DNA from 2 places in the Streptomyces sp. Tu6071 genome. Region 1 is predicted to be linked to the other one. Evidence: riboswitches for the same ligand, from Rfam matches in the RefSeq annotation. Region 1 holds a riboswitch; the other holds the start of a gene.
The links. A riboswitch is a leader RNA that binds a small molecule or an ion and turns the genes downstream of it on or off. The one in region 1 is predicted to bind glycine.
Positions count from the first base shown of each region.

Region 1 (14,585 bases):
AGGTCGGGGACCACTCCGGCACCCTTGGCGCCGGGCTCGGCCGCGTTCGTCACGAGCTGACGGCTGTAGTAGCGCATGAAGTTCCACGCCATGCCGTAGTAACCACGCGTGGTGTCCCAGGAGTCGGCGTCCTGCACGGACGCGAACTTGAGGGTGCCGCCCTTCTTGGTGGACGCGTTGGCGACCTTGTTGTTGGCCGCGTCGAAGCCGGCCGCCTTGGCACCGCCGTTGCCACCGCTGCCGTTGCCGTCGTCGGAGTCGCCTCCGCCGCAGGCGGCGACGGACAGCAGTGCCGCGATCGCCGCGGTCGCCGCGAGGGCCTGCTTGCGCCGCCCGGTCGAGTGGGTCTTCACGATCTGGGTTCCTCCGTGTCGTTGACGTCCCGCGGTCGCGGGAGCCGTCGTGGATTGGGCGATTAGCGGGAGCCCCGGGGGTCCAGCGCGTCCCGCACGCCGTCGCCGAGGAGATTGAAGGAGAGGACGGTCACGAAGATCGCCACACCCGGCACGACCATGTACATCGGGTCGGTCTCGTAGTAGCTGAGCGCGCTGGAGAGCATCTGCCCCCAGGAGGACGACGGCGGCTTCACGCCGACCCCGAGGAAGCTCAGCGCGGCCTCGTTGAGGATGTTCGTGGGGATCATCATCGTCGTGTAGACGATGATCGGCGCCACGAGATTGGGCATCAGTTCCTTGAAGATGATGTGGCTCTTGCCCGCTCCGAGGCTCGTCGCGGCCTCGACGTACTCGCGCTCGCGCAGGCTCAGCGTCTGGGCGCGCACGACGCGACCGACGTTGGGCCAGCCGAAGAAGCCGATGACGAGGATCATCACGAAGACGCGGACGCTCGTACCGGACATCCCCAGCATCTCGTTGGGCATGACCGAGACCAGCGCGATGATGAAGAGGAGCTGCGGGAACGAGAGCAGCGCGTCCATCACGCGGCTGATGAGCGCGTCGACCCAGCCGCCGAAGTAGCCGGCGAGGACACCGAGGACGGTGCCGAGGGCGACGGCGACGAGGGCGGAGAGGAAGCCGACGAGGAGCGAGATCCGCGCGCCGTAGAGGATGCGCGCGAAGATGTCCCGGCCGTTGACCGGTTCGACCCCGAGCCAGTGGTCACCGCTCGCCCCGCCGAGGGAGCCCTTGGGGGTCGAGAACAGCGGGTCGATGAGGTTCTCGTGGTACGAGTCGGGGTCCTGGCCGTACAGGTGCGCGATGAGCGGCGCGAAGACGGCCACGAGGACCAGTACGGCGACGATCACCCCGCCGCCCAGGGCGAGTTTGTCGCGCTTGAGGCGCTCCCAGGCGATTCTGCCGAGAGAGCGTCCCTGCACTTTCTCCTTGGGCATGCCGGCCTTGAGATCGGCGGCCGAGGGTGCCATCTCCGCCGGCTCATGCAGTGGTGCCGTCATCGTGCCAGCGACCCCTCTCAACCGGCGGTGGCCGGCCCACACTTGCCGCCCGAAGCGGCCTGTCGAACAGTCGTACGCGGGAACGGTCCGTCCCTGAGCACGGAAGTCTTCATCCCGCCCGCACACGGCGGCCAGACCCTCCGGCCAAAGGTTGCGCAACCGTGATCCGTATTCGGTTTCACCGTTATCCGCAAAGCGGTCAACGCAACCCGAACAGCGGGGAGTTACTTCGTTCGATGATGGCAAAGCGCGCCGATGCACCACCTGCGTCAATGTCGGACATCACCACGAAATAGCCTCAGCACCCCCTTCAACTCGTCCACATGGTGGACGAGTTGGGAGCGATGATGATCAAGTCACCTGGCGAAAGGCGTCACATGGGGGTACAGGGGGGCATGGGGGCGCAGGAGGGGGCAGGAGCATGCAGGAGGGGTGCGACGGGGGCAGAGGCGGGCATTAGCACCTCGGGGGCGACTTCGAGGACAGGCTGTGGACAAACGGCCGTCACGCGAAATCGCCTCACTCGGAGGGGTGAGGCGATTTTCAGGAAGTGCGGAGTTGTCCACAGATTTCGGTGGCGGGGGCGGGGCGGGGTGGGGGGTGCGGGAGGATGGTATTGGGGTCGCCCCCCGGGAGGAGGGGGCTGTCCACGCAGCCGTGGGGAGGGAACTCTCGACCGGGCGCGTACGAGGCGGGGCGTCGGGGCCGTCCACGCACCCCCGGGAGGGAGGATCCGTTCTACCCACCCCCGGGTGGGGGTCCGTCCACGCACCGCCGGGAGGGGGCTGTCCACGCATCCTCAGCTCTGCGGCCCCGCACCCGGTGCAGGCGCCTGCACCGGACCACGACCAAACCGCCTCCGCGCGGGCAGCCCTGCCCCCTCAGCCCTGCGACCCCGCCTACGGCTGCGGGTACCCGTACCCCTGGCCAGGAGCCTGGCCGGGGCCCTGCCCGGGGATCTGTCCCGCCGCCTGGCCCGGCGCGTGGGCCTCCCGCGTGTAGAACGGGCGGGTCCGTTCGCGGAGCCACTGGGCGAGCGGGTCGTGCGGGTCCATGAGCGAGACCGCCATGACCGTGAGGTCCTCGGGGAGGGCGGTCGAGGAGAGGCGGAGCATCGTGTGCGCGGCCTCGACGGACTGCGGGCCCTCCTCGTAGAGGTCGAGGCCGATGGTGAGGCACGGCAGGCCCGCGGTCGGCTGGACCCAGGCGCGGTGCAGGCCGCGGACGACCGCGGTGCGGTGCGCCTGCTGGGCGAGGAGTGCGTAGAACTGCGGGAGTTCGATGGTCGGTTCGGCGAGCCGCAGCGGGCCGGCCGGCTGCGTCGCGGGGCCGAGCGCGACGCGGCGCAGGTCGGCCCAGGGGATGCCGACGCCGCCGCCGGGCGCGTGCGGGTTGAGCCACAGGCCGCGGCGGGACGGGTAGAGGGCGGCGGCCACCGCCTCGCCCCGTTCCAGGACCTGCGCGCGGCTCCAGCCGCTCACCGCGAGTTCGCCGGGCGAGGTGACGCAGGGCGCGTAGGAGTGCCCGGCCACGTCCATGGAGCTGTACCGCGCCTCGGGCGAGCCCGGGGTGCCGGAGAAGAGCAGCATGTGGACGCTGCTCGTGGCGAGGGCGTGCAACAGCGCCTCGTAGGAGTCGAAGCGGCCGGGTACGACCTGCCGCAACGCCTCTTCGAGGTACTCCCCCGTCCCCGGCCGCGTGCGGCCCGGGATCTCGCCCCCGGCCGCCGTGCCCGACGCACTCACCTGTGACCGCCCCTTCGTCGTGAATCGACCGCCCCACCGTACTGGCCCCGGTCCCGGAGCGCAGGGCCGCGCCGCGCGCGACCTCGTGCCGAAGCGCCGCGCGACGTCGTCCCCGACCCGCGCGCGACCTCCCATGAAACCAGTTCGGCGCGCGGACCGGTCCTCGCGCGCTCCCCGGCGGCTCAGTACCCCGCGGCCGTGTGGAAGGGGCGCACCCGGCCCCGCAGCCAGTCGGCGACCGGGTCCTGGGCCACGTCGAGGAGGATCAGGTTGACCGGCCAGGCGACGGGGGCCCGGCCGAGCGCGCGCCCGAGCGCGTCGAGCACCGCCTCGCCGCCCGCCGGGTCGCTCAGTTCCACGCCCACGAAGAGGGAGGGCGGCTGGTCCTCGACCTCCGCGAGGCAGCGGCGGGCGGTGCGGACGAGCCCGGTGACGGCGAACTCCTCGGCGGCGGCGCTCAGGAAGTCCACCGGGTCCACCTGCCAGTCCGGTTCGCGCAGCCGCACCCGGCCGCCGCCGCCCGGCCCGTCGAGCACCGTGCGCCCCGCGCGGCACAGTTCGGCGACGGCGGGCGGCGGCAGGGGCACGGTGACGGTGCCCTCGGGGTTGAGGAGGATGCCGAGCTGCGCGGGCAGTCCGCGCGCGAAGTCGATCGCGGCGACCTCGGCGAAAGGCGTGTACGTGCCCATGACGCCGAGCAGTTGCGACTGGGAGCTGAAGACCGGCACGTACGCCTGTCCGTCCAGCTCGACCGCCGGGAGGTCGAGCGCCATGCTCTCGGGGCCGCCGCCCTTGGGCAGCGGCACCCATATCGTGGCGCGCCCGAGCGTCTCGACGATGCGCCCGCCCGCGCCCGGCACGCCGAGCGAGGCGACGAGCACCTGCTCCAGCTCGTTGCCCGGCCATCCGCCGTACGGCGCGGTCTCGGCCGTCGTCTGCGCCGGAACGTTCATCCGCTTCCCACCCTGAGCCCGCGGGCGCCTGACCCGCTGTCGTTCACCGGGCCGCCGCTGTGCGCGGGGCCGCTGCCGTTCGCTGCTTGCGGGCGCACTGTAGCGCGCGGCGCCGACAGGCGGCCCGGCCCTGGCACGGCCCCGACCGGCCTCGGACTGGCCCCCGACCGGCCTCGGACCGGTCCCCGACCGGCCCCGGACCGGGGTCGGCTGGGCCCCGGACCCGCTCAGCCGTCCGCCGCGCCGCGCGGCGCGGGGAGCGCGGGGCCCTTCGTCGTGTGCGGTGTCGCCCGGGGTCGCGGCGGGGGTACGAAGTCGAGTGCCGCCAGTTCCGCCGCGGCCTCGCGGTCGAGGAGGACGAGGTGGGCGCAGCCGCGGGGGAGCAGCCCGCGCGCGGCCCGTGCGCGCAGCCTGCCCGCGGCCCTGCGGTGGCGGGCGAAGGCGTACCGGCTCACCTCGCGTCCGCGGGCGCGCTGACCGGCGCGGGCGAGCGGCGGGGAGACGTCGAGGAAGAGCAGGTGGAAGCGGGTGCCGCGGCGGCGGGCGGCGAGGGCGAGCAGGGCCCGGACGAAGGGCAGCGTCCCGCAGTCGTGCACGAGGAGGCTCTCGCGCGTGGTGAGGGCGGCGCGCAGCAGGACGCGGTAGTGGTCGAGGCGGACGAGCGGCCGGTAGAGGGCGTAGGGCAGGGCGGGCAGCCGGGCCGCCCAGCGCTCGCGGGTGTCCTGCGAGTCGATGGTGCGGGCGGCGGCGAGGCGGGCCAGGAGCGTCGACTTGCCGCTGCCGGGGAGCCCGGAGACGGCCACGAGGTCGCCCTCGGCGAACCGTAGCCGCCGGGGGGCGTACGGGGCGCCTTCGCGCAGGTCCAGGACGCGGGGCGCGGCCCGGTGCGCGGGCGCGTCCCCGGCGTACGGTGCCGCGCCCCTCGCACCGCCGGACTCCCTCGCACCACTACGCGCGCCCACCTCGGCCCGCTCCGCCGCACCACTGCCCACTCCCCCGCCACCGCCCGCGCCCGCACGGCCGCGCTCCCCCGCACTCGCCCCCGCGCCCACCTCGGCCCGCTCCCCCGTACCCGCCCCGCCCCGCGCTCCCGTACCCGCCCCCGCCCCAGCCCGTCCCCCCGTACCCGTGTCGCCACGCTCCGTGCCGGTCTGCTGCCGCATCGCGATTCCTCCCCCGTGCTCGCGGTCCGCCCGCCGCACGCCCCCTCAGAGTAAAGAGAAGGTAATGCGGACTACCGGGACAGTGCCCAGCCCGGGGGTGCGGGAATCCCGGCGTGACGCACCTCGCCACCGGGGGGCGGGATGCCCCTTCTGTCGCCCGGAGAGGCGTGCGATGATGGCGGCGATCGACCGCTTCACCCCAGCGCGACGGCTCCAGGGCCGGACGGCTGGACAACCTCATAACGGCCGCTTGAATCCGCGCGGGAGAGTCCCGGGAGCCGCACAGCCGCTCCGGGGCGCCGAAGGAGCAAGTCCCTCCCTTGAATCTCTCAGGCCCCGATACCGCGCGGGCGAGGCACATCTGAAAAGCGGGCCGGGCGACCGGTCCCACCCACGGTGCAAGTCCGCCCGCCGCGCGCGGGTCATGGCGAACCTCTCAGGTCCCGATGACAGATGGGGAGGAACCACCTCGCCCGTCTCGTTTCTGGGAGCCGACCGCATGAGCGACACGCCAGACACCGCCCCCCTCCGCAGGACCGCGCTCGACGCCGCGCACCGCGCGCTCGGCGCGACGATGACCGACTTCGCCGGCTGGGACATGCCGCTGCGCTACGGCAGCGAGCGCGAGGAGCACACAGCGGTGCGCGAGCGCGCCGGGCTCTTCGACCTCTCCCACATGGGCGAGATCACCGTCGCGGGGCCGCAGGCCGTAGACCTCCTCGACTTCGCGCTCGTCGGCAACATCGGCTCCGTGAACGAGGGCCGCGCCCGCTACACGATGATCTGCCGCGAGGACGGCGGCATCCTCGACGACCTCATCGTCTACCGCACCGGTGCCGACACCTACCTCGTCGTCGCCAACGCCTCCAACGCGCAGACCGTCCTCGACGCGCTGCGGGAGCGCGCGGCCGGTTTCGACGCCGAGGTGCGCGACGACCGGGACGCGTACGCGCTCCTCGCCGTGCAGGGTCCGGCGGCGGCCCGCATCCTCGCGAAGATCACCGACGCGGACCTCGACGGGCTCAAGTACTACGCGGGCCTGCCCGGCTCCGCGGGTGGCGTCGCGGTCATGATCGCGCGCACCGGCTACACGGGCGAGGACGGTTTCGAGCTGTTCTGCGCCCCTGCCGACGCGCCGAAGCTGTGGGGCGCGCTCTTCGCGGCGGGGACCGGGTCCGGCATGGTGCCGTGCGGGCTGGCCTGCCGCGACACGCTGCGGCTCGAAGCCGGGATGCCGCTGTACGGGCACGAGCTGAGCACCGCGCTCACGCCGTTCGACGCGGGCCTCGGGCGCGTCGTGAAGTTCGAGAAGACGTCGAACGAGGGCCGTTTCGTCGGCCGCGAGGCACTGGAGGCCGCCGCCGAGAAGGCCGCGAGCACCCCGCCGCGCAAGCTCGTCGGGCTGATCGCCGCGGGGCGTCGGGTCCCGCGCGCCGGGTACGCGGTCGTGGCGGACGGGCAGGTCGTCGGCGAGGTCACCTCGGGTGCCCCGTCCCCGACGCTCGGCAAGCCCCTCGCGATGGCCTACGTGGACGCCGCGCACGCCGCGCCGGGCACGGAGGGCGTCGGCGTCGACATCCGGGGCAAGCAGGAGCCGTACGAGGTCGTGGCGCTGCCCTTCTACAAGCGGCAGAAGTAGCGTCCGCGAGTCGCCGGGCGCGCCGCGCGGGCGCTGTCCGTACGGGAGCGCGCGCTCCGCGTACGGCGCGGTCCCGTACCCGTGCCTCCCGCATCCCCTTTCCCCACCACTCCCCCGCGTACAGGAGAATTCAGGCCATGAGCAACCCCACGAACCTGCGGTACAGCAAAGAGCACGAGTGGCTGTCGGCCGCCGCGGACGGCGTCTCGACGGTCGGCATCACGGCGTACGCCGCCGGTCAGCTCGGTGACGTCGTCTACGCGCAGCTCCCCGAGGTCGGCGACAGCGTCGAGGCGGGCGAGACCTGCGGCGAGCTGGAGTCGACGAAGTCGGTGAGCGACCTGTACTCGCCCGTCAACGGTGAGGTCACCGAGGTCAACTCGGACGTCGTCGAGGACCCCTCGCTCGTCAACTCTGCCCCCTTCGAGGGCGGCTGGCTCTTCAAGGTGCGCGTGAGCGAGGAGCCCGGCGACCTGCTGAGCGCCGAGGAGTACGCGGCCTTCGCCGGCTCCGACGCCTGACGGCGCACGGACGACGTTCGAGACGACGCACGATAGGGACTGAACTCTTGTCTTCGCTCCTCAACACCCCGCTCCACGAGCTCGACCCCGAGGTGGCCTCGGCGGTCGACGCCGAGCTGCACCGCCAGCAGTCCACGCTGGAGATGATCGCCTCCGAGAACTTCGCGCCCGTCGCCGTCATGGAGGCGCAGGGCTCGGTGCTCACCAACAAGTACGCCGAGGGCTACCCGGGCCGTCGTTACTACGGCGGCTGCGAGCACGTCGACGTGGTCGAGCAGCTCGCGATCGACCGGGTCAAGGCGCTCTTCGGCGCCGAGCACGCCAACGTGCAGCCGCACTCGGGCGCGCAGGCGAACGCCGCCGCGATGTTCGCGCTGCTCAAGCCGGGCGACACGATCATGGGCCTGAACCTGGCCCACGGCGGTCACCTGACCCACGGCATGAAGATCAACTTCTCCGGCAAGCTTTACAACGTCGTCGCGTACCACGTCGACGAGGAGACCGGCCGGGTCGACATGGACCAGGTCGAGAAGCTGGCGCGCGAGGCGCGGCCGAAGCTCATCGTGGCCGGCTGGTCGGCGTACCCGCGTCAGCTCGACTTCGCCGCGTTCCGCCGGATCGCGGACGAGGTCGGCGCGTACCTCATGGTCGACATGGCGCACTTCGCCGGGCTCGTCGCGGCGGGTCTGCACCCCTCGCCGGTGCCGCACGCGCACGTCGTCACGACGACGACGCACAAGACGCTGGGCGGGCCGCGCGGCGGCGTGATCCTGTCGACGGCCGAGCTGGCGAAGAAGATCAACTCGGCTGTGTTCCCCGGTCAGCAGGGCGGTCCGCTGGAGCACGTGATCGCGGGCAAGGCGGTGGCCTTCAAGGTCGCGGCCTCGGACGACTTCAAGGACCGCCAGGCGCGGACCCTGGAGGGCGCGCGCGTCCTCGCGGAGCGCCTCGTCGCCGCCGACGTCACCGAGCACGGTGTCTCGGTCCTGTCGGGTGGTACGGACGTGCACCTCGTCCTCGTCGACCTGCGCCACTCGGAGCTGGACGGCCAGCAGGCCGAGGACCGACTCCACGAAGTCGGCATCACGGTCAACCGCAACGCGGTCCCGAACGACCCGCGTCCCCCGATGGTCACCTCGGGTCTGCGCATCGGGACCCCGGCGCTCGCGACGCGCGGCTTCGGCGCGGCGGACTTCGCCGAGGTCGCCGACATCATCGCCGAGGCGCTCAAGCCCGGCTACGACGCGGCCTCGCTGCGCGCGCGGGTGACGGCGCTCACCGAGAAGTACCCGCTGTACCCGGCGTTGGGCGCCTGAGTCCGGGTACGACCCCGCGGGGGCCTTTCGCCCCTTTCCGGCCCGTCCCGCACACTGGGGAGTGACCCCCGGCGCGCGGGACGGGCCGCGCGCCCCCCGTACCCGTTTGTTCTTCCGCACGTCCCCCGTTCCCGGACGGACAACGACGTCCGTCTTTTGAGGAGTGTTCCGTGGCCATCTCGGTCTTCGACCTGTTCTCCGTCGGCATCGGCCCCTCCAGCTCGCACACCGTGGGCCCCATGCGGGCGGCGCGCATGTTCGCCCGCCGGCTCAAGAACGAGGGGCTGCTCGTGCCGACCGCGCGGGTGCGCGCCGAGCTGTTCGGCTCGCTCGGCGCCACCGGGCACGGGCACGGCACCCCGAAGGCGGTGCTGCTCGGGCTGGAGGGCGCCTCGCCCCGTACCGTCGACGTCGAGCACGCCGACGCGCGCGTGGAGGAGATCCGCACGGGCGGGCGCATCTCGGTGCTCGGCGCGCACGAGATCCCCTTCGACTACGACGAGGACCTGCTCCTGCACCGCCGCGAGGTGCTGCCGTACCACGCGAACGGCATGAAGATGTTCGCGTTCGACGAGGCGGGCGCGCTGCTGCTGGAGAAGACGTACTACTCGGTCGGCGGCGGTTTCGTCGTGGACGAGGACGCGGTGGGCGAGGACCGCATCAAGCTCGACGACACCGTGCTGAGGTACCCCTTCCGCACGGGCGACGAGCTGCTGCGGCTCACGCGGGAGACGGGGCTCTCGATCCCGGCGCTCATGCTGGAGAACGAGAAGGCGTGGCGCACCGAGGACGAGATCCGGGCGGGGCTCCTGGAGATCTGGCGCGTCATGAAGGACTGCGTGGCGCGCGGCATGTCGCGCGAGGGCATCCTCCCGGGCGGCCTGAAGGTCCGCCGCAGGGCGGCGGCCTCGGCGCGTCAGCTCCGCGCGGAGGGGGACCCGCTCGCCCGCGCGATGGAGTGGATCACGCTCTACGCGATGGCGGTGAACGAGGAGAACGCGGCGGGCGGTCGCGTCGTGACGGCGCCGACGAACGGCGCGGCGGGCATCATCCCGGCGGTCCTGCACTACTACATGAACTTCGTGCCGGGGGCCGACGAGGAGGGCGTCGTGCGCTTCCTGCTCGCGGCGGGCGCGGTCGGGATGCTCTTCAAGGAGAACGCGTCGATCTCGGGCGCCGAGGTCGGCTGCCAGGGCGAGGTGGGCTCGGCGTGCTCGATGGCCGCCGGGGCGCTCGCGGAGGTGCTGGGCGGCAGCCCCGAGCAGGTCGAGAACGCGGCCGAGATCGGCATGGAGCACAACCTGGGCCTGACCTGCGACCCCGTCGGCGGCCTCGTCCAGATCCCCTGCATCGAGCGCAACGGCATGGCGGCGGCGAAGGCCGTCACCGCGGCCCGCATGGCGCTGCGCGGCGACGGCAGCCACCTCGTCTCGCTCGACAAGGTCATCAAGACGATGCGCGACACGGGCGCCGACATGTCCGTCAAGTACAAGGAGACGGCCCGGGGCGGGCTCGCGGTGAACATCATCGAGTGCTGAGGGCCGGACCCAGGCGGGCGAGGGGCGCGGGGGCCACCGCCGACCCCGGCCACCCCCGTACCCACCCCCGCGCGGCGCGAGCGTCCCGGGGGCACGCGCGGGGCGTCCCGCGTGTCGGGCGGGTGGTGCGCGGAGCGCCGTCGCGAGCGGGCCAGGGCGGGCGCGTTACAACTTGTCCATGCGCGCGACACGAGTCCTCCGGCGTGCGCGGGCTCTGTTCCCGCGCCGCCCCCACAGCCTCGCCGGCCAGGTCTTCGCCCTGCAGCTGCTCGTGATCGTCGTGCTCGCCCTGCTGATGGCCGCCGTGTTCGTGCGCGAGGTGCACTTCCGGGCGACGCGTGAGGCGTACGACCGCTCCCGTGCCGTCTCCGAGACCTTCGCGCACGCGCCGGGCACCGTCGCCGCCATGCGCTCGCGCGACCCGAGCGCGGTCCTCCAGCCGAGCGCCGAGGCCGCGCGCGAGAAGGCGGACGTCACGTACGTCGTCGCCTTCGACCCGGCCGGTATCCGCTGGAGCCACCCCGATCCCTCGCTCATCGGCAAGCACGTCTCGGGGGATTTCTCACGGGCGCGCGCGGGCAAGCCCTTCCAGGAGGTATTCGACAGCAGCCGCTTCGGTGAGGCCGTCGAGACGACGAGCCCCGTCCTCGACGGGCGGCACCACATCGTCGGTTTCGTCTCCGCGGGCATCCGCCTGCAGAGCATCAACGACGTCTTCGTCGGAGAGCTCCCCGTCCTCGGCGGATTGTTCGCGGTGGCGCTCGCCCTCGCCGTCGTGGGTACCGCGCTGGTGAGCCGACGCCTGCGCTCGCAGACGCACGGGCTCGGACCCGCCGGGATGACGCGGATGTACGAGCACCACGACGCGGTACTGCACGCCGTGCGCGAGGGCGTCGTCATCGTCGGCCCCGACGAACGGCTGCTGCTCGTCAACGACGAGGCACGGCGGCTCCTCGGCCTGACCGGCGAGGAGGTGACGGACCGTGACGTGCACGAGGTGGGCATGGCCCCCGGCATCGCCTCGCTCCTCGCCTCGGGACACGCGGCCAACGATGAGATGCGCGCGGTCGGTGACCGCCTCGTCGCCTTCAACCAGCGTCCCGTGAGCGAGGACGGCGAGGGGCGGCAGGGCTCGGTGGCCACGCTGCGCGACACTACCGAGCTGCGGGAACTGGCGAACCGGGCCGAGTTCGCCCGCGACCGCCTCCAGCTCTTGTACGACGCGAGCGTACGGATCGGGACGACGCTCGACACCGTGCGCACCGCCGAGGAGCTGGCCGAGATCGCCGTGCCGCGCTTCGCCGACTACGTCAGCGTCGAACTCCTCGAACCCGTGCTGCGCGGCGAGGAGCCGACGCTCGTGGGCACCGAGATGCGCCGGGTCACGGCCCGGGGCATCCGGGACGACCACCCGCTCCTCCCGGCCGGGGAAGTCATCGACTTCCTGCCGGGTAGCCCCGTCGCGGACGCCGTCGTGACGGGGCGCGCGCAACTGCGGACCGATCTGACGGACTCGGCCGAGTGGAGCACGCACGCCCCCGAGCGGGCCCGGGAGGTCGTGGACTTCGGCATCCACTCGCTCGTCTCGGTGCCGCTGCGGGCCCGCGGTGTCGTGCTGGGCATGGCGGACTTCTGGCGCTCGGAGCAGCCCCCGTACGACGCGGAGGACGTCTCGTTCGCGGAGGAGCTGGCCGCCCGCGCGGCCGTCGCCGTCGACAACGCGCGGCGGTTCACGCGCGAGCACTCGATGGCCGTGACGCTCCAGCGCAGCCTGCTGCCGCGGGCGCTGCCTGAGCAGTCGGGGCTGGAGGTCGCGTACCGGTACCTGCCCACGAAGACCGGGGTCGGCGGGGACTGGTTCGACGTCATCCCGCTCTCGGGGGCCCGGTTCGCGCTGGTCGTCGGGGACGTCGTGGGGCACGGGGTGCACGCGGCGGCGACGATGGGGCGGCTGCGCACCGCCGTGCACAACTTCTCCGCGCTCGACCTCGCTCCCGACGAACTCCTCGCCCACCTCGACGAGCTGGTGGCGCGGATGGACGAGGACGAGGACAACGCCGAGTCGCCGGGCGGCGACGATCCCGCCGTCACCGGGGCCACGTGCCTGTACGCGGTCTACGACCAGGTCTCCGGGGTGTGCGCGGTCGCGCGGGCCGGGCACCCGGGGCCCGCGCTCGTGACCCCGGACGGGGTGGCCTCGTACCCGGACATCCCCGGTTCGCCGCCGCTGGGCCTCGGCAGCGGGCTGCCCGTGGAGAAGACCGACCTGGTCCTGCCCCCGGACAGCCTGTTCGTGCTCTTCACGGACGGGCTCGTCAAGGACAGGGAGCGCGACATCGGCACGGGGCTGGCGCTGCTGCGCGACACGCTCGCGGTGCCGGGGCGCGGGCCCGAGGAGACGTGCGGCGCCGTCATGGACCGCCTGCTGGTGCCGGAGCCGGGCGACGACGTGACGCTCCTCGTGACCCGTACCCGGCGGATGTCCCCCGAGCGGATCGCGGAGTGGGACATCCCCTCGGACCCGGCGGCCGTCTCGCGGCTGCGCGGGGAGGTGCTGGCGCGGCTCGACGCGTGGGGCCTCGACGACCTCTCGTACACGACGGGGCTGATCACCAGCGAGCTGGTCACCAACGCGATCCGCTACGGCGCCCCGCCCGCGCGCCTGCGGCTGCTGCACGACGTGTCGGGGCTCATCTGCGAGGTCACCGACAGCAACAGCACCGCGCCGCACCTGCGACGGGCCAAGAGCAGCGACGAGGGCGGGCGCGGGCTCTTCCTCGTCGCGCAGTTCGCCGACCGCTGGGGCACCCGCTACCTGAACCGCGGCAAGGTGATCTGGACCGAGCAGCTCCTGACGGACGGCGACCGGGAGGCCGGGGAGCAGGACGCGGACGCCCTTCTCGACCAGTGGTCGGACGAGGACCTGGGCTGACCCGCGCTGACGGAGGGGTGTCCGGGGTGGCGGATAGCCGGGTCGGCGGGCACTGGGGTCGGCGGATGCCGGGGTCGGCGGACGCCTTGGTCAGCGGACGCCTTGGTCAGCCGCTGCGTGAGCCGCACACGCCCCGGACACCCCCGGCCCGCACACGCACCGCCCCCCACACGCCCCCGGACACGCCTCCGGCCCGAACCGTGGTGGTCCGGGCCGGAGGCGTGAGAGGCGGGGTCAGAGGGCGCCGCCGCGCCCGTAGTGCGTGCCGAGTTCGCCGCGGTAGCCGGGGTCCGTGAGGTGCTTGTCCTTGTCGAACTCCGGGGCCGACTTGATCTCGTCCTTGGTGCGGCTGACCGTCACCGTCTTGTTCTCGTGGTCTATGCCCGTGAGGGTGCCGGCCGGGAGGAGGACCTCCTTGCCGAAGATCCAGACGCCGGTGTCCACGACGATGTACTGGCTGTCGACGTCCGTCGAGTGCTTGTCGACCTTCCCGATGTGACCGTCGCGGGCCTCGACCTTGTAGCCGACGATCTCGGCGTCCGCGTAGTTGGTGACCTCGGGACCGTAGTTCCACAGGTTGCCGTCCGTCATGGTGTCTCCCGACTTTGGGGAACCGCCCGTCGCGGTTCCGCTGTAAGGAGCCGGGTGCCCTTCCCGCCGTCTCCCACGCATGCGATATTTGTCGCACGACAATGATCAGGGTTTTTCCCGCCGTCGCGGCGGGTCGGCGTAGGGTCGGTGACTCAGCCGGGGGCATGGTCCCCGTACCCGTGACGCCGAGGAGGAAGCGAGCCGATGGCCACTGCCGGGAGCGTGGAGAGGCTGGCGGAGCTACTGGCCGCCGAGCAGGAGCGGCTCACCACGGAGTGGGTGGAGCTGGCGCTGCCCGCGCTGCAGGGCCGGGTGAGCGCGCCCGAGGTGGGACAGGAAATCCGCGAACTGTACGCGGCCGTGCTCGGGGCGCTGCGCGGGGGCTCGCTCGACCACCGCGCGGAGCAGTACACGGAGGTGCGCGGGCTGCTCGTGGAGCTGTCGCGCAACCGGGCCAGGCAGGGTTTCACCCCGACCGAGACGGCGCTCGGCGTCTTCCTCTTCAAGGAGATCCTGCAGCCGGAGCTGTCCGGCTCGCGCGCCGACCTGGCCGTGTTCCTCGACTTCTCGCGGCTCGTGGACGGTCTCGGGCTCTTCACCGTCGAGGCGCACGCCACGACGCGCGAGGCGATCATCACGGCGCAGGCCGAGCAACTGCTCGAACTGTCCACGCCGGTCGTGAAAGTGTGGGACGGCGTGATCGCGGTGCCGCTCGTCGGGACGCTCGACTCGGCCCGTACCCAGGTCGTCATGGAGAAGCTGCTCCAGGCGCT
Region 1 is NZ_CM001165.1:2,147,248-2,161,832, forward strand. It holds gene STTU_RS08630 (ABC transporter substrate-binding protein) at 1-353, opposite strand, end outside; gene STTU_RS08635 (ABC transporter permease) at 416-1,414, opposite strand; gene STTU_RS08640 (enhanced serine sensitivity protein SseB C-terminal domain-containing protein) at 2,314-3,159, opposite strand; gene STTU_RS08645 (enhanced serine sensitivity protein SseB) at 3,342-4,112, opposite strand; gene STTU_RS08650 (AAA family ATPase) at 4,340-5,275, opposite strand; glycine riboswitch at 5,527-5,630, shown strand; gene gcvT (glycine cleavage system aminomethyltransferase GcvT) at 5,775-6,914, shown strand; gene gcvH (glycine cleavage system protein GcvH) at 7,052-7,435, shown strand; gene glyA (serine hydroxymethyltransferase) at 7,483-8,751, shown strand; gene STTU_RS08670 (L-serine ammonia-lyase) at 8,922-10,289, shown strand; gene STTU_RS08675 (SpoIIE family protein phosphatase) at 10,468-13,221, shown strand; gene STTU_RS08680 (hypothetical protein) at 13,456-13,812, opposite strand; gene STTU_RS08685 (STAS domain-containing protein) at 14,017-14,585, shown strand, end outside.

Region 2 (14,585 bases), 4.7 Mb from region 1:
TACGGGCCGAGGTCGCCGCGCTCGCCGACCGCTGCGTGGGGCGGCTGCGGGCGAGCGGGCGCTCGGGGCGGACCGTGGTGCTCAAGGTCCGCCGGTACGACTTCTCGACGCTCACACGCTCCGAGACGCTGCGCGCGCCGACCGACGACCCGGCCGTCGTGCGCGAGGCGGCGGCGCGGCTCCTGGAACTCGTGGACACGACGGGCGGGGTGCGGCTGCTCGGGGTCGGTGTCTCCGGGCTCGCCGACTTCACGCAGGAGGTGCTGTTCGCGCGGACGACGGCGGGGGAGGAACCCCTCGCCCTGGCCCCCGAACCGCTCCGGGTGACCTCGCCCGTGCCCGTGCCGTCAGTGCCGCCCGCGCCGCGGTGGCGGCCGGGCCAGGACGTCGTGCACACGGAGCACGGGCCCGGCTGGGTGCAGGGCAGCGGGCTCGGGCGGGTCACCGTGCGCTTCGAGACGCCGTACGACGAGCGCCCGGGGCGCGTACGGACCTTCGCCGTCGACGACCCGGAGCTGAGCGCGGGGGAACCGCTTCCGCTGGTGCGGGGCACGGGCACGGGCGAGGTGCGGCCGGGGGCGGCGGGGGTGCCGTAGACGCTGGTGCCGGAAGGTGGCCGGGAATCGACAGGGGAGCGGGGCCCTCAGGCGTCCTCGCGGCCCGCGATGCTCCCGAACTCGACGTCCTCGTGCGGTTCCGGGGGGTTCGCGTCGAGGCCGTAGTGGCGGTAGAGCTGGAGTTCCTGCTGCGGCGAGAGGTGGCGGCCCACGCCGAAGTCGGGCGCGTCCTTGATGAGGGCGCGTGCGAAGGGGACGCGCAGGACGCCCGAGACGAGCCGGCTCGGCTCCAGGGGGACGAAGGCGTCCCTGCTGAAGAGGCCGGTGCGTATCGCCGCCCACTCGGGGATTCCGGTGGCGTCGTCGAGGTACACCTCGTCCACGGTGCCGATCCGGGCACCCTCGTGGTCCACCGCCTTGCGACCGATCAGGGCGTGCGGGTCGATATCGGTCTCCACGGCACCTCCTGGTGTCGGCGCCCGCGCTGCGGGGCCGTAGGGCTCGTACCCCTACGTAAAGGCACTTCCGCTCCGGCGGCCACTCGGCGCCCCGCCGCCCCTGACCCGCCCGGCGCGCCGCTGGTACGCTGGCCATTGGCTGCTGACCCTGTGCGGGAGAGTGCCCCGGAGCTCGACACCGGGGACGCCGAAGGAGCAAATCCTCCCCGGAATCTCTCAGGCCCCTGTACCGCGCGGGTGAGGTCACTCTGGAAAGCAGGACGCGTCCGGCGGGTACGCGGGGCGTCGGTCCTCACCGACGGTGCAAGCCTGCGCGGGCGCGTGCGTCCGTGAAGGTGAAGCTCTCAGGTCCGGATGACAGAGGGGGAGGCCGTCCGGGTACCCGCAGGTGGTATCCGGTGCAGGTCGCGCCGACCAGGAGGCCCCCGCAGATGACCGTCCACCGCACCCCGCTGACCCGGCTGGAAGAGGGCACTCCCTTCGCCCAGCGCCACATCGGGCCCGACGCCGAGGCGCGGGCGAAGATGCTCGCCCAGGTCGGCTTCGGCTCGCTCGACGAACTCACCGCCGCCGCCGTGCCCGAGGTGATCCGCTCCGCCGAGGCGCTCCAGCTCCCCGCCGCGCGCACCGAGGCCGAGGTCCTCGCCGAACTGCGCGCCCTCGCCCGGCGCAACGAGGTCGTGGACTCCATGATCGGCCTCGGCTACTACGGCACCTTCACGCCGCCGGTCATCCTGCGCAACGTCATGGAGAACCCTGCCTGGTACACCGCGTACACGCCGTACCAGCCGGAGATCTCGCAGGGCCGCCTGGAGGCGCTGCTCAACTTCCAGACGATGGTCGCCGACCTCACCGGGCTGCCCACCTCGGGCGCCTCGCTGCTCGACGAGGGCACCGCCGCGGCCGAGGCGATGGCCCTCTCGCGGCGCGTCGGCAAGGTCAAGAAGGGCGTCTACCTCGTCGACGCCGACACCTTCCCGCAGACCGTCGCCGTGCTGCGCACCCGCGCCGAGCCGACGGGCGTCGAGGTCGTCGTCGCCGACCTGTCCCAGGGCCTGCCCGCCGAGTACGCCGAGGGCGGCGTCACAGGCGTCCTCCTCCAGTACCCGGGCGCCTCCGGGGCCGTACGGGACCTGCGCCCCGTCATCGAGCAGGCGCACGCGGTCAACGCCGTGGTCACCGTCGCCGCCGACCTGCTCGCGCTCACCCTGCTGACCCCGCCCGGCGAACTGGGCGCGGACATCGCCGTCGGCACGACGCAGCGTTTCGGTGTCCCGATGGGCTTCGGCGGCCCGCACGCGGGCTACATGGCCGTCCGCGAGGCGCACGCGCGCAGCCTGCCCGGACGCCTCGTCGGCGTCTCCGTGGACGCGGACGGCGACAAGGCGTACCGCCTCGCCCTCCAGACCCGCGAGCAGCACATCCGCCGCGAGAAGGCGACGAGCAACATCTGCACCGCGCAGGTCCTCCTCGCGGTCATGGCCGGGATGTACGCGGTCTACCACGGCCCGGACGGACTGCGCGCGATCGCCGAGCGCACCCACCGTTACGCGAGCCTGCTCGCCGCCGGGCTGCGCGCCGGGGGCGTCGCCGTCGCCCACGGCGAGTACTTCGACACCCTCACCGTGACCGTCCCCGGCCGCGCCGACGCGATCCTCGCCGCCGCTCGCGAGCAGGGCGTCAACCTCTACCGCGTGGACGCGGACACGCTCTCGCTCGCCTGCGACGAGACCACCGACCGCGCCCGCCTCGCCGCCGTCTGGGCCGCCTTCGGCGTCAGCGCCGACATCGAGGCGCTCGACGCCTCGGCGGAGGACGCGCTCCCCGGGGCGCTGCGCCGTACGAGCACGTACCTGAGCCACCCGGTCTTCCACGCGCACCGCTCCGAGACGGCGATGCTGCGCTACCTGCGCTCGCTCTCCGACAAGGACTACGCCCTGGACCGGGGCATGATCCCGCTCGGCTCCTGCACGATGAAGCTCAACGCGACGACCGAGATGGAGCCCGTCACCTGGCCCGAGTTCGGTTCCCTGCACCCCTTCGTGCCCGTCTCGCAGGCGCAGGGGTACCTGGAGCTGATCCGTGAGCTGGAGGAGCGGCTCGCCGAGGTCACCGGGTACGACAGGGTCTCGCTCCAGCCGAACGCCGGTTCCCAGGGCGAGCTGGCCGGGCTGCTCGCGGTGCGCGGCTACCACCGCGCGAACGGCGACACGGCCCGTACCGTCTGCCTCATCCCCTCCTCGGCGCACGGCACCAACGCCGCGTCCGCCGTCATGGCCGGGATGAAGGTCGTCGTCGTCAAGACCGCCGAGGACGGCGAGGTGGATCTCGACGACCTCCACGCCAAGATCGACAAGCACCGCGACGAACTCGCCGTGCTCATGATCACGTACCCCTCGACGCACGGCGTCTTCGAGGAGCACGTCGCCGACGTCTGCGCGGCCGTGCACGAGGCCGGTGGCCAGGTCTACATCGACGGCGCCAACCTCAACGCCCTCGTCGGCCTCGCGCGGCCCGGCCACTTCGGCGGCGACGTCTCGCACCTCAACCTGCACAAGACCTTCTGCATCCCGCACGGCGGCGGCGGCCCCGGCGTCGGCCCGATCGGCGTCCGCGAGCACCTCGCCCCGTACCTCCCCAACCACCCGCTCCAGCCGGCGGCGGGGCCCGAGACCGGGGTCGGCCCGGTCTCGGCCGCGCCGTGGGGCTCCGCGGGCATCCTCCCGATCTCCTGGGCGTACGTGCGGCTCATGGGCGGCGAGGGGCTCAAGGAGGCCACGCAGGTCGCCGTGCTCTCGGCGAACTACATCGCCAAGCGCCTGGAGCCGCACTTCCCCGTGCTCTACACCGGCCCCGCCGGGCTCGTCGCGCACGAGTGCATCGTGGACCTGCGCGAGCTGACGAAGACCACGGGCGTCAGCGTCGACGACATCGCCAAGCGCCTCATCGACTACGGCTTCCACGCCCCGACGATGTCCTTCCCGGTCGCCGGGACGCTCATGATCGAGCCGACCGAGAGCGAGAACCTCGCCGAGCTGGACCGTTTCTGCGAGGCGATGATCGCCATTCGCGCCGAGATCGAGAAGGTCGCGGCCGGTACGTGGCCCGCCGAGGACAACCCGCTGCGCAACGCCCCGCACACCGCGCGGGCGCTCGCGGGGGAGTGGGAGCACGCCTACGAGCGCGCCGAGGCCGTCTTCCCGGGCCACGTCGACCCGACGACGAAGTACTGGCCGCCGGTGCGCCGGATCGACCAGGCGTTCGGCGACCGGAACCTCGTGTGCTCCTGCCCGCCGCTGGACGCCTACGAGGACTGAGCCGGTCCGCCCCCCGAGGGCGCTCGACTCCCCCCATGGGAAACGCGGGGCCGGTACGGAGATCGTCTCTCCGTACCGGCCCCGCGCCGTGCGTCCGGTCCGTCCGGGCGGCTCAGGCCGCCGTCGTCACCGTGTCCGCCGCCGGGCGGTGCGGGGCGATGACGCTGCCGTCCGGGAGGATTTCGCCGGTGTCCTCGAAGAGCAGGACCCCGTTGCACAGCAGACTCCAGCCCTGCTCCGGGTGGTGGGCCACCGGCAGGGCGGCGTCCCGGTCGGCGGAGAGGGCGGTGGGGCAGGGTGGCTGGTGCTGGCACATGGTTCCGGTCTCTCGCTGGCTCGTGGGGCTCGGCCGGCTCGTGAGGCCGGTGGGTTCCTCGATGGTCATGACCGCATCCCCCGTATCGGTTGCTGGTCGCAAGTCTTCCCCCGGGAGGCCGCTGCCGCAGGGATTTCGCGAGAGCGGGCCTCCTCGGACAAGGACGCTTCACCCGTGCGGGCGGTTCGCTGAACGGCCTTGCCCGTTCGGGTGGTTCGCCGTAGTCCGCGAGGACTACGGCGAACCGGGCCGTCCTCAGGCGAGGCTGTCGAGCAGTCCGGCGGGGGACGCCGGAGGGGCCAGCCTCCGTTCCAGCACGGGCAGGAACTGCGCGGCGCGCAGCGGCAGGTACGCGGTGAAGCCGGGCGGGGCCGGGGCGAGCGGCACCAGGAGGTCCTGCTCGCCGAGCGCGCTCTCCGCGGACATGTCGGCGACATCGGTGTGCAGCCACAGCATGAGCATGTAGAGGGCGGGGACGGAGAGCAGCCGCGCCTGGTACGGGGTGCTCAGGGCGTCCGCCTCGTGCATGGCCCGGTCGGCGGCGTTGACGTAAGGGCCCTCGAAGAAGTGCGAGAAGGTCCACCCGTCCGCCGTCAGCCGCGCCTCACCGACCGCGAGCGGGCGATCGCCGTTGCGAACGGTGAAGCGCCAGGAGTTCAGGCGGGTGCGCCCCGCCGAGCGGGGGGCGGTGGGGTCCAGGACGTGCACCGGAAGGCCCGGCTCGGCGATGAGCGGGCCGCGTGCGGTGCGCAGCGCGGGGGTGGGGGCCTCGTGGACGGCGGTCGGCGATGCCAGGGCGGTGCGGACGCTGCGCAGGCCGGCCGCGGGGGCAGGCGGAAGGTGCAGGGGCATGGGCGGGAGCCTCTCTCGTGCGACAGGCTGGTGGAGCGGGCGGTACGACGGCGCTGTCCGCTCGCGTGCCACGGAGGATGCTCTCGACTCCCGGCGCGCAAGCGCCAACTCTCCACCTCGTGCGCAGAGTTTATACGATGCGTGTTCGCCCGGGGTTTCCGCTAGCTGTCGCGCTTATTGCGGGCAAGTCACTATCAGGTCTTTTCCGTGAAGGTTTCACCTTTGATTTCCCGGGTACTGCGCCAGTGACCTCGGCATGTGCCCTCGGCGTGGTCGTCCGGTAGTCGTCGGCGATATTCACCAGGGCCGCCGGGAGATCCGCCGGAAGATCCTGCGGACGGAAAAGATCCGTGAATCCCGGCGCGCGCCTCGCTTTGCCCGGCCATGCCCTTGGAATGTGCCGTACGGGGGTGGCGGACAGCCTATCCGCAATGAGCCGTCCGCGGGGCGTTACGGATCAGCGGGCCGGGGCATCATCCACCGTGGACCTCGTGGCCGGAGCACCCGGCCGCCCATCCTGGAGGGGACGTTCGATGGGGGAGAAGGTCGTGGCGGGCATATTCGACCTGTCCGACCGCCGACGCTACCGGGCGAAGTTGCGGCAGTGTCTGGACGGTCTGGAGCGACTTCTGCGGGAAGGGCGCTTCGACCGCCCCAAGAACCTCATGGGCCTGGAGATCGAACTCAATCTCGCGGGTCCCGACGGTCTCCCCCGAATGGTCAACGGGGAAGTGCTCGAACGCATCGCGAGCCGGGATTTCCAGACCGAGCTGGGAATGTTCAACCTTGAGGTCAATATCGCCCCGCACCGCCTCGGCGGCCGGGTCCTCGACCAGCTCGCCGAAGAACTCCGCACGGGTCTCGCCTACGCGCACCGGCAGGCCGCGCAGCGGGACGCGGGCGTATTGATGATCGGTATTCTCCCGACGCTCGGACAGGAACACCTGGTGGAGGCGAATTTCTCCGCCGTCGACCGGTACACCCTGCTCAACGAGCAGATCGTCGCCGCGCGGGGCGAGGACTTCAGCCTCGACATCGAGGGCCCCGAGCACCTCTCCTGCACCACCGGTTCGATCATGCCGGAGGCCGCCTGCACCTCCGTGCAGTTGCACCTGCAAGTGACGCCGGAGCGGTTCGCGGGGGTGTGGAACGCGGCCCAGGCGGTGACGGCGGTGCAGATCGCCGTCGGGGCCAACGCGCCCTTCGTCTTCGGACGCGAGCTGTGGAGCGAGTCGCGCGTGCCGCTCTTCGAGCAGGCCACCGACACCCGCCCGCCCGAACTCGTCGCGCAGGGCGTGCGACCGCGTACCTGGTTCGGGGAGCGGTGGATCGAGGGGCCGCTCGAACTCTTCGAGGAGAACCTGCGCTACTTCCCGGCGTTGCTCCCGATCTTCGACGACGAGGACCCGCAGAAGGTCATCGACGGGGGAGGGGTGCCCGGCCTCGGCGAGCTGTGTCTCCACAACGGCACGGTCTACCGCTGGAACCGGCCCGTCTACGGTGTCGCCGAGGGTACGCCGCACCTGCGCGTCGAGAACCGCGTCCTGCCGGCCGGGCCCACGGTCACCGACGTCGTCGCCAACGCCGCCTTCTACTACGGACTCGTCCGCACGCTCGCCGTGCAGAGCCGGCCGGTGTGGACGCGCTTGCCCTTCGCCGAGGCGGAGCGCAACTTCGAGGAGGCGTGCCGGCACGGGATCGACGCGCGGCTGCGCTGGCCCCGGCGCGGGCGCGGGGGGCTCGCCGAGGTGGACGCGGTGACGCTGGTGCGCGAGGAACTGCTGCCGCTCGCGGCGCAGGGGCTGGACGCCTGGGGGGTCGACCCGGCGGACAGGGACCTGTACCTCGGGGTGATCGAGGAGCGGTGCCGCCGCCGGGTGAACGGGGCCTCGTGGCAGGTGGCCTCGTACCGGGCGGGGCGGGAGCGGGGCTTGGAGCGGGGGGACGCGCTGGCGGCGATGACGCGGAGGTACGCGGAGCTGAGCCGGGCGGACGAGCCGGTGCACCTGTGGGGGGTACGGGGCTGAGGGCGCCTTCGCCCGGGGTGGCGGGCCCGGCCGCGTCCCTCTCCCCCAGCCGTCGGCCGGGGAGCCGCGCCCCGTGCGGGACGTCCACCCGCGGTGGGGCAGGCGAGCCGCCGTTCCGCGTGAGGGAGAACGGTCGGTATCGCGCGGGCGTGGGGAGGGGGACGGGCGGGGCGGCGGTCAGTGCTGTTGCTTGCTCCCGGCCTCCACGATCGCGTTGTTGATGACCTCGTGGATCTGGGCCGGGTCGTCGACCTTGAAGCCCGAGCCACCGGTGGCCGAGCCGATCGCCTTCACGTCGTCCCCCGCCGCCTCGGGGCCGACGGCGATGGCCACGAGGGGGAGCGGGCGGGCGGGGTCGGCGAGATCCCTGAGCTTCGTGAGGAGGGCGCCGCGGGTGAGTGAGCCGGGGTCCTCGTTGGTGCCGTCCGTGAGCAGCACGACGGCGTTGAACTTGTCCGCCGCGTAGCCCTTGCTCGCCTGCTGGTACGCGGCGAGCGTCGTGTCGTACAGGCCCGTCGCGCCGCCGGTCTGCGGCTGGAGCGCCCCGAAGGCGGCGGTGAGCTTGTCGCGCTGCGTCACGCCCTCGCCCTTGCGGGCGCCGAGCCGGTCGGTGGGGACCAGTTCGCGGTAGTCGCGGTCGCCGTCGAGCCGGGTCGAGAACTCCCACAGGCCGATGTCGTCCGCCGACGTGAACTGCGCGAGGGCCTGGAGCAGGGACGCCTTGGTGACGTCCATCCGGCTCTGCCCGCGCCCCGGGACGAGTTCGGCCATCGAGGGCGAGGAGTCCACGACGACGAGCAGCCGCGCGCTCTGCACCGTGATGGTCCACATCCCGCGCGTCTCCTGGAGGGCCTTCGCCGAGGGCGGCTCGGCGGTGGGCGAGGTGTACGGCTGCGGCGCCCGCGCCCCGGCCGCCTCGGCGACCTCCGCGTCGGCCTCGCCGCCCTCGGGGCGGAAGCCGTCCGCGCGCAGCAGGCGCTGCCCGTGGCTCTCGTTGAGGAAGGTCATGAAGCGGACGGCGGCCCGGCTCTGCTCCGTGCTGAGTTCGGTGTTGTCCGGGACGACGTAGGGGTAGTCGAGGGCGGGGGAGCCCCCCTCCGGGTAGAAGAGGTCGAGTTCGCGGTCGCTCTCCTTGTTGCGCGTGTACGCGCGCTGTTCGGTGAGGATCAGGGCGTCGTTGCGCTTCGGGTTGCCCGCCTCGGCGCCGGAGTCGTCGCGGGCGAGGGTGTCGAGCAACTGCGTGTCGCTGTCGACGGTGCGCTCGGCGAGGATCTTCGCCGCCGCGGCCACCTGCGCGCTGCCGCCCTCGGCCTTTCCGGCCTGGCCGGCGACTTCGGTGAGGGCGAGCAGACCCGTGGCGCTGCGCGCGGGGTCGGCGCTGCCGAGCCGCAGGGCGTCCCCCTGCGAACCGGCGGCGGCCAGCTCCGCCCACGAGTACGTCTTCTTCGGCCAGCCCAGCTTCTTCGCCGCCTTCTCGGTCATCCCGACGGCGACGGGGGTCGAGGCGACGGCGCCGGTCGGGGAGACCCGCGCGGAGTTTCCCCCGGAGTTCGCCTGGTCGACCCACATGCTCGCGTCGGGTACCCAGGCATGGAAGCCGGGGTCCTTGCCCGCTTTGACGCGCTCGGCGACCTTCGAGGAGTCCTCGGAGGTGACCCGAACGTCCAGGCAGTTCCCGTCCGACGTGACCTCGTGCTCCTTGGCGTAGTCGGCCGCCGCACGCAGGGCGGGCGCGATGTCGGGGGACGCGCTGACCTTCAGGCGTATCGCGTCGTCCGCGCAGCTCCCCCCGAGGGGTATCAGGCCGCCGCGCACCGCGATGCCCGTCCCGGCGACGACCGCCACGACGAGGATCGTGGCCAGCGCGACCGTTCTGCCCCGGCCGCGGCCCCTCGTGCTGCCGCGGGTGCCGTGGTCCTCCCCGGTCACCTTGTGACGTCCCATACCGGTGGTGCCCTTCTTCCTTCTCGCTCTCAGGCGCGGCGGCTGTGGGGAGCCCGCCGACGCCACACGTGCTGTCTCCGTCGTGCGCGTGCTGACTCGTGCGGTGGAACGGGGGCGGTCGCCCGGCCGCGCGGGACCCCGTGATCCCACAGGGACTCGTGATCCCCTGGAGGCGGCCCGGCGAGGCGCCGGACGGGTCCGCGCGGCGGTGAGGGTGGAGCGCCGGCGCGAACCTCGGAAGTGCGTGCGAGCCCTGAGGCTCGGTCGGCACCTTAGCCGGGCGATGATGGTGATGAGGCAGGATCGGTCAACTGGAGGCAGCTGTGCCCGTTGAGGAGGGCCTGGTGGCCGGAACTTTTCCCGACGAAGGGCCCGCGAGACGAATTTTCCGTAACGAGACGCTGCTCGTCCTCGCGCTCTCGCTCGGCGCGAGCGGCGTTTCCGCGCTGATCAGCTTCATCGGTTCGGTGACCCGCCCCGGGGGTCTCAAGGACCAGGCCGCCACGATGAACGCCTCGGCCGCGCCGGGCCGTCCGTGGCTTGATCTCGCGTGGCAGCTCTTCGGGATCGCGAGCGCGCTCGTCCCTGTGGCGCTCGTGCTGCACCTGCTGACGCGGGAGCGGGCGAGCGGCCGGGATCTCGGCTTCGACCTGCGCAGGCCCTGGAGCGATCTCGGGCGCGGCGCCGTGGTCGCGGCGGTGGTCGGCAGCGTCGGCATCGCCTTCTACCTCGGGGCGCGCGGCCTCGGCTTCAATCTCACGGTGGTGCCCGAGGCGCTGCCCGCCGTGTGGTGGAAGTACCCGGTCCTGGTGCTCTCCGCGGTGCAGAACGCGGTGCTCGAAGAAGTCATCGTCGTGGGCTATCTGCTGCGCAGGCTGGGGCAGTTGGGGTGGAGCCCGATGGCGGCGCTGGTGGCCGGCTCGGTACTGCGCGGCTCCTACCACCTCTACCAGGGCATCGGCGGTTTCTTCGGCAACCTCGCGATGGGCGTGCTCTTCGTGCTTCTGTACCGCAGGTGGGGGCGGGTGGGGCCGCTCGTCGTCGCGCACTCCTTCCTCGACATCGGCGCCTTCGTCGGCTTCGCGCTGCTCGCGGGCCGGGTGGACTGGCTGCCGACGGGCTGAGGGCGGGGAGCGGCGCGGGAAGGGGGAGCGCACGCGGGAGGGGCCCGGCGCATGGTGCGCCGGGCCCCTCCTCGTACGTACCGCGGTGGCGGTGAAGGCCGTTCAGCGGTGGCGGCCGTTCAGCCGCTCTCCGCGGTCCGGCCGCCACGCGCGGTGGGATCGCCGCCCGCGGTTCAGTCGGTGCCGAACTCCATCGCCGCGCGGTCGAGCATCTCCTCGTCGCCGTCGAGCGCGGTGGTCTCGCCGCGCGCGGCGATCGCCTCGGCGCCGCCCTCGGGGAGCCGGCCGATGAGGCCGGTCGAGGCGGCCTGGGCCGCGCCGAGCGCGGGAGTGCCCTCGCCGGAGCCGGTGCCGATGAGGCCGAGGCCCGCGTACTGCTCCAGCTTGGCGCGCGAGTCGGCGATGTCGAGGTTCCGCATGGTGAGCTGGCCGATGCGGTCGACGGGGCCGAAGGCGGCGTCCTCGGTGCGCTCCATGGAGAGCTTGTCCGGGTGGTAGCTGAAGGCAGGACCCGTGGTGTCGAGGATCGAGTAGTCCTCGCCGCGCCGCAGCCGCAGCGTCACCTCGCCGGTGACGGCGGCGCCGACCCAGCGCTGCAGCGACTCGCGGACCATGAGCGCCTGCGGGTCCAGCCAGCGGCCCTCGTACATGAGGCGCCCGAGGCGGCGGCCCTCGTTGTGGTACTGGGCGAGGGTGTCCTCGTTGTGGATCGCGTTGACGAGGCGCTCGTAGGCGGCGTGCAGGAGGGCCATGCCGGGCGCCTCGTAGATGCCGCGGCTCTTCGCCTCGATGATGCGGTTCTCGATCTGGTCGGACATGCCGAGGCCGTGCCGGCCGCCGATCGCGTTCGCCTCCATGACGAGGTCGACGGCGCTGGCGAACTCCTTGCCGTTGATCGCCACCGGGCGGCCCTGGTCGAAGCGGATCGTGACGTCCTCGGGGAGGATCTCCACCTCGGGGTCCCAGAAGCGCACGCCCATGATCGGGTCGACCGTCTCGACGCCCGTGTCCAGGTGCTCCAGCGTCTTCGCCTCGTGGGTCGCGCCCCAGATGTTCGCGTCCGTCGAGTACGCCTTCTCGGTGCTGTCGCGGTACGGGAGGTCGTGGGCGACGAGCCACTCCGACATCTCCTTGCGACCGCCCAGCTCGGTCACGAAGTCGGCGTCGAGCCACGGCTTGTAGATCCGCAGGTGGGGGTTGGCGAGCAGCCCGTAGCGGTAGAAGCGCTCGATGTCGTTGCCCTTGAAGGTCGAGCCGTCGCCCCAGATCTGGACGTCGTCCTCCAGCATCGCCCGCACGAGCAGCGTGCCGGTGACGGCACGGCCCAGGGGGGTCGTGTTGAAGTACGCGCGACCGCCGGAGCGGATGTGGAAGGCGCCGCAGGACAGGGCCGCGAGTCCTTCCTCGACGAGGGCCGCGCGGCAGTCGACGAGACGGGCCACCTCGGCCCCGTACGTCTTGGCGCGGCCCGGGACCGAGGCGATGTCCGGCTCGTCGTACTGGCCGATGTCGGCGGTGTACGTGCAGGGGACGGCGCCCTTGTCGCGCATCCAGGCGACGGCGACGGAGGTGTCGAGACCGCCGGAGAAGGCGATGCCGACGCGCTCGCCGGCGGGCAGGGATGTGAGGACCTTGGACATAGGGAGAGTATGCGCTGACGCGCATGGTTATGCAAATCCGATCCCCGGGGCCGGGACTCCGGGGCTCTGCCCCGGTCCCGGCCGACGGAAAGATCGGGGCTCCGCCCCGGGCCCCGCTCCTCAAGCGCCGGAGGGGCTGATTTTTCGCACCTCGGTTTCGCAAGCGCCGGGGGGCTGCTTTCCGTACCCGGCGTCAGCGCGCCACGTACCTCCGCAAATGCTCCGCCGTCAGCGTCTTCCCCGTCGCCACCAGCTCCTTCGGTGTGCCCTCGAAGACGATCTCTCCTCCGTCGTGGCCCGCTCCCGGGCCCAGGTCGATGAGCCAGTCCGCGTGGGCCATGACGGCCTGGTGGTGTTCGACGACGATCAGGGAGGTGCCGTTGTCGACCAGGTGGTCGAGGAGGGCGAGGAGCTGGGCGACGTCGGCGAGGTGGAGGCCCGTGGTCGGTTCGTCCAGGACGTAGAGGGCGGGGGCCTTCTTCGCGCCGAGGTGCGTGGCGAGCTTGAGGCGCTGGCGCTCGCCGCCGGAGAGCGTGGTGAGGGGCTGGCCGAGGCGGAGGTAGCCGAGGCCGACCTCGGCGAGCCGGGTCAGGACGCGGTGCGCGGCGGGGGTGCGGGCCTCGCCCTCGGCGAAGAAGGCGCCGGCCTCGTCGACCGTCATGCCGAGGACCTCGCTGATGTCGCGGCCCCCGAGCCGGTGCGCGAGGACTCCCGGCTCGTACCGCTTCCCCTCGCACACCTCGCACGTCACCGCGACCCCCGCCATGATCCCGAGGTCGCTGTAGACGACGCCCGCGCCCTTGCAGTGGGGGCAGGCGCCCTCGGAGTTGGCGGAGAACAACGCGGGCGAGACGCCGTTGGCCTTCGCGAACGCCTTGCGCACCGGTTCGAGCAGTCCCGTGTACGTGGCGGGGTTGCTGCGCCGCGAGCCCTTGATGGGGCTCTGGTCCACGGTGACGGCCTCCGTGCCCGGCGGCAGCGAGTCGTGCACGAGGCTGCTCTTGCCGGAGCCCGCGACGCCGGTCACGACCGTGAGTACGCCGAGCGGGATGTCGACGTCCACGTCCCGCAGGTTGTGCGTGCGGGCGCCGCGGATCTCCAGGCTCCCGCTCGGCTTGCGTACCTCCTCCTTGACCGGGGTGCGGTCCGAGAGGTGGCGGCCCGTCGTCGTGTCCGAGGCGCGCAGCCCCTCGACCGTGCCCTCGAAGCCGATCTCGCCGCCCGCCGCCCCCGCGCCGGGACCGAGGTCCACGACGTGGTCGGCGATCGCGATCGTCTCCGGCTTGTGCTCCACGACGAGGACCGTGTTGCCCTTGTCCCGCAGCCGGAGCAGCAGTTCGTTCATGCGCTGGATGTCGTGCGGGTGCAGCCCGGCCGTGGGTTCGTCGAAGACGTACGTGACGTCGGTGAGCGAGGAGCCGAGGTGGCGCACCATCTTGACGCGCTGCGCCTCGCCGCCCGAGAGCGTGCCCGCCGGGCGGTCGAGGCTGAGGTAGCCGAGACCGATCTCCACGAAGGAGTCGAGCACCTGCCGCAGCGCGGAGAGCAGCGGCGCGGCCGAGGGCTCGTCGAGCTTCGCGAGCCAGGCGGCGAGGTCGCTGATCTGGAGCGCGGACAGCTCGGCGATGCCCTTGCCCGCCACCTTCACCGACCTGGCCTCCGCGCTCAGCCGCGAGCCCCCGCACTCCGGGCACGTCGTGAAGGTGACGGCACGGTCGACGAAGGCGCGGATGTGCGGCTGCATCGACTCGCGGTCCTTGGCGAGCATGGATTTCCTGATCCGCGGCACGAGGCCCTCGTACGTCATGTTGATGCCCGCGATCTTCATGCGGGTCGGCTCGCGGTACAGGAAGTCGTGCAGCTCGCGCTCGGTGAACCGGGCGATCGGCTTGCCCGCGTCGTACAGCCCCGACTCCGTGTACAGCCGCGCGTTCCAGCCGCCCGCCTTGTAGCCGGGGACGAGGAGGGCGCCGTCGGCGAGGGACTTCGACGCGTCGTAGAGCTGCGCGAGGTCCATGTCCGTGACCGTGCCCCGGCCCTCGCAGCGCGGGCACATGCCGCCCGTGCGGTGGAAGGTGACCTTCTCGGCGCGGGCGTGCTCCTTGCCGACCTTGAGCGCGCCGCTCGCCTCGACGCTCGCCGTGTTGAAGGAGAAGGCCGCGGGGCCGCCGATGTGCGGGGAGCCGAGGCGGCTGTAGAGGACGCGGAGCATCGCGTACGCGTCGGTCGCGGTGCCGACCGTGGAACGCGGGTCGCCGCCCAGGCGCTGCTGGTCGACGACGATCGCGGTGGTCAGCCCGTCGAGCACGTCGACGTCGGGGCGCGCGCGGTTGGGCATGAAGCCCTGCAG
Region 2 is NZ_CM001165.1:6,832,070-6,846,654, forward strand. It holds gene STTU_RS29015 (DNA polymerase IV) at 1-596, shown strand, start outside; gene STTU_RS29020 (PRC-barrel domain-containing protein) at 644-1,015, opposite strand; glycine riboswitch at 1,159-1,257, shown strand; gene gcvP (aminomethyl-transferring glycine dehydrogenase) at 1,447-4,332, shown strand; gene STTU_RS29030 (DUF5999 family protein) at 4,445-4,648, opposite strand; gene STTU_RS29035 (hypothetical protein) at 4,904-5,500, opposite strand; gene STTU_RS29040 (hypothetical protein) at 6,034-7,527, shown strand; gene STTU_RS29045 (substrate-binding and VWA domain-containing protein) at 7,705-9,471, opposite strand; gene STTU_RS29050 (CPBP family intramembrane glutamic endopeptidase) at 9,795-10,595, shown strand; gene argG (argininosuccinate synthase) at 10,769-12,235, opposite strand; gene STTU_RS29060 (ATP-binding cassette domain-containing protein) at 12,429-14,585, opposite strand, start outside.
Region 2: it holds a riboswitch for glycine, as region 1 does, so the genes downstream of both, gcvP (aminomethyl-transferring glycine dehydrogenase) here and gcvT (glycine cleavage system aminomethyltransferase GcvT) in region 1, are expected to answer to the same signal.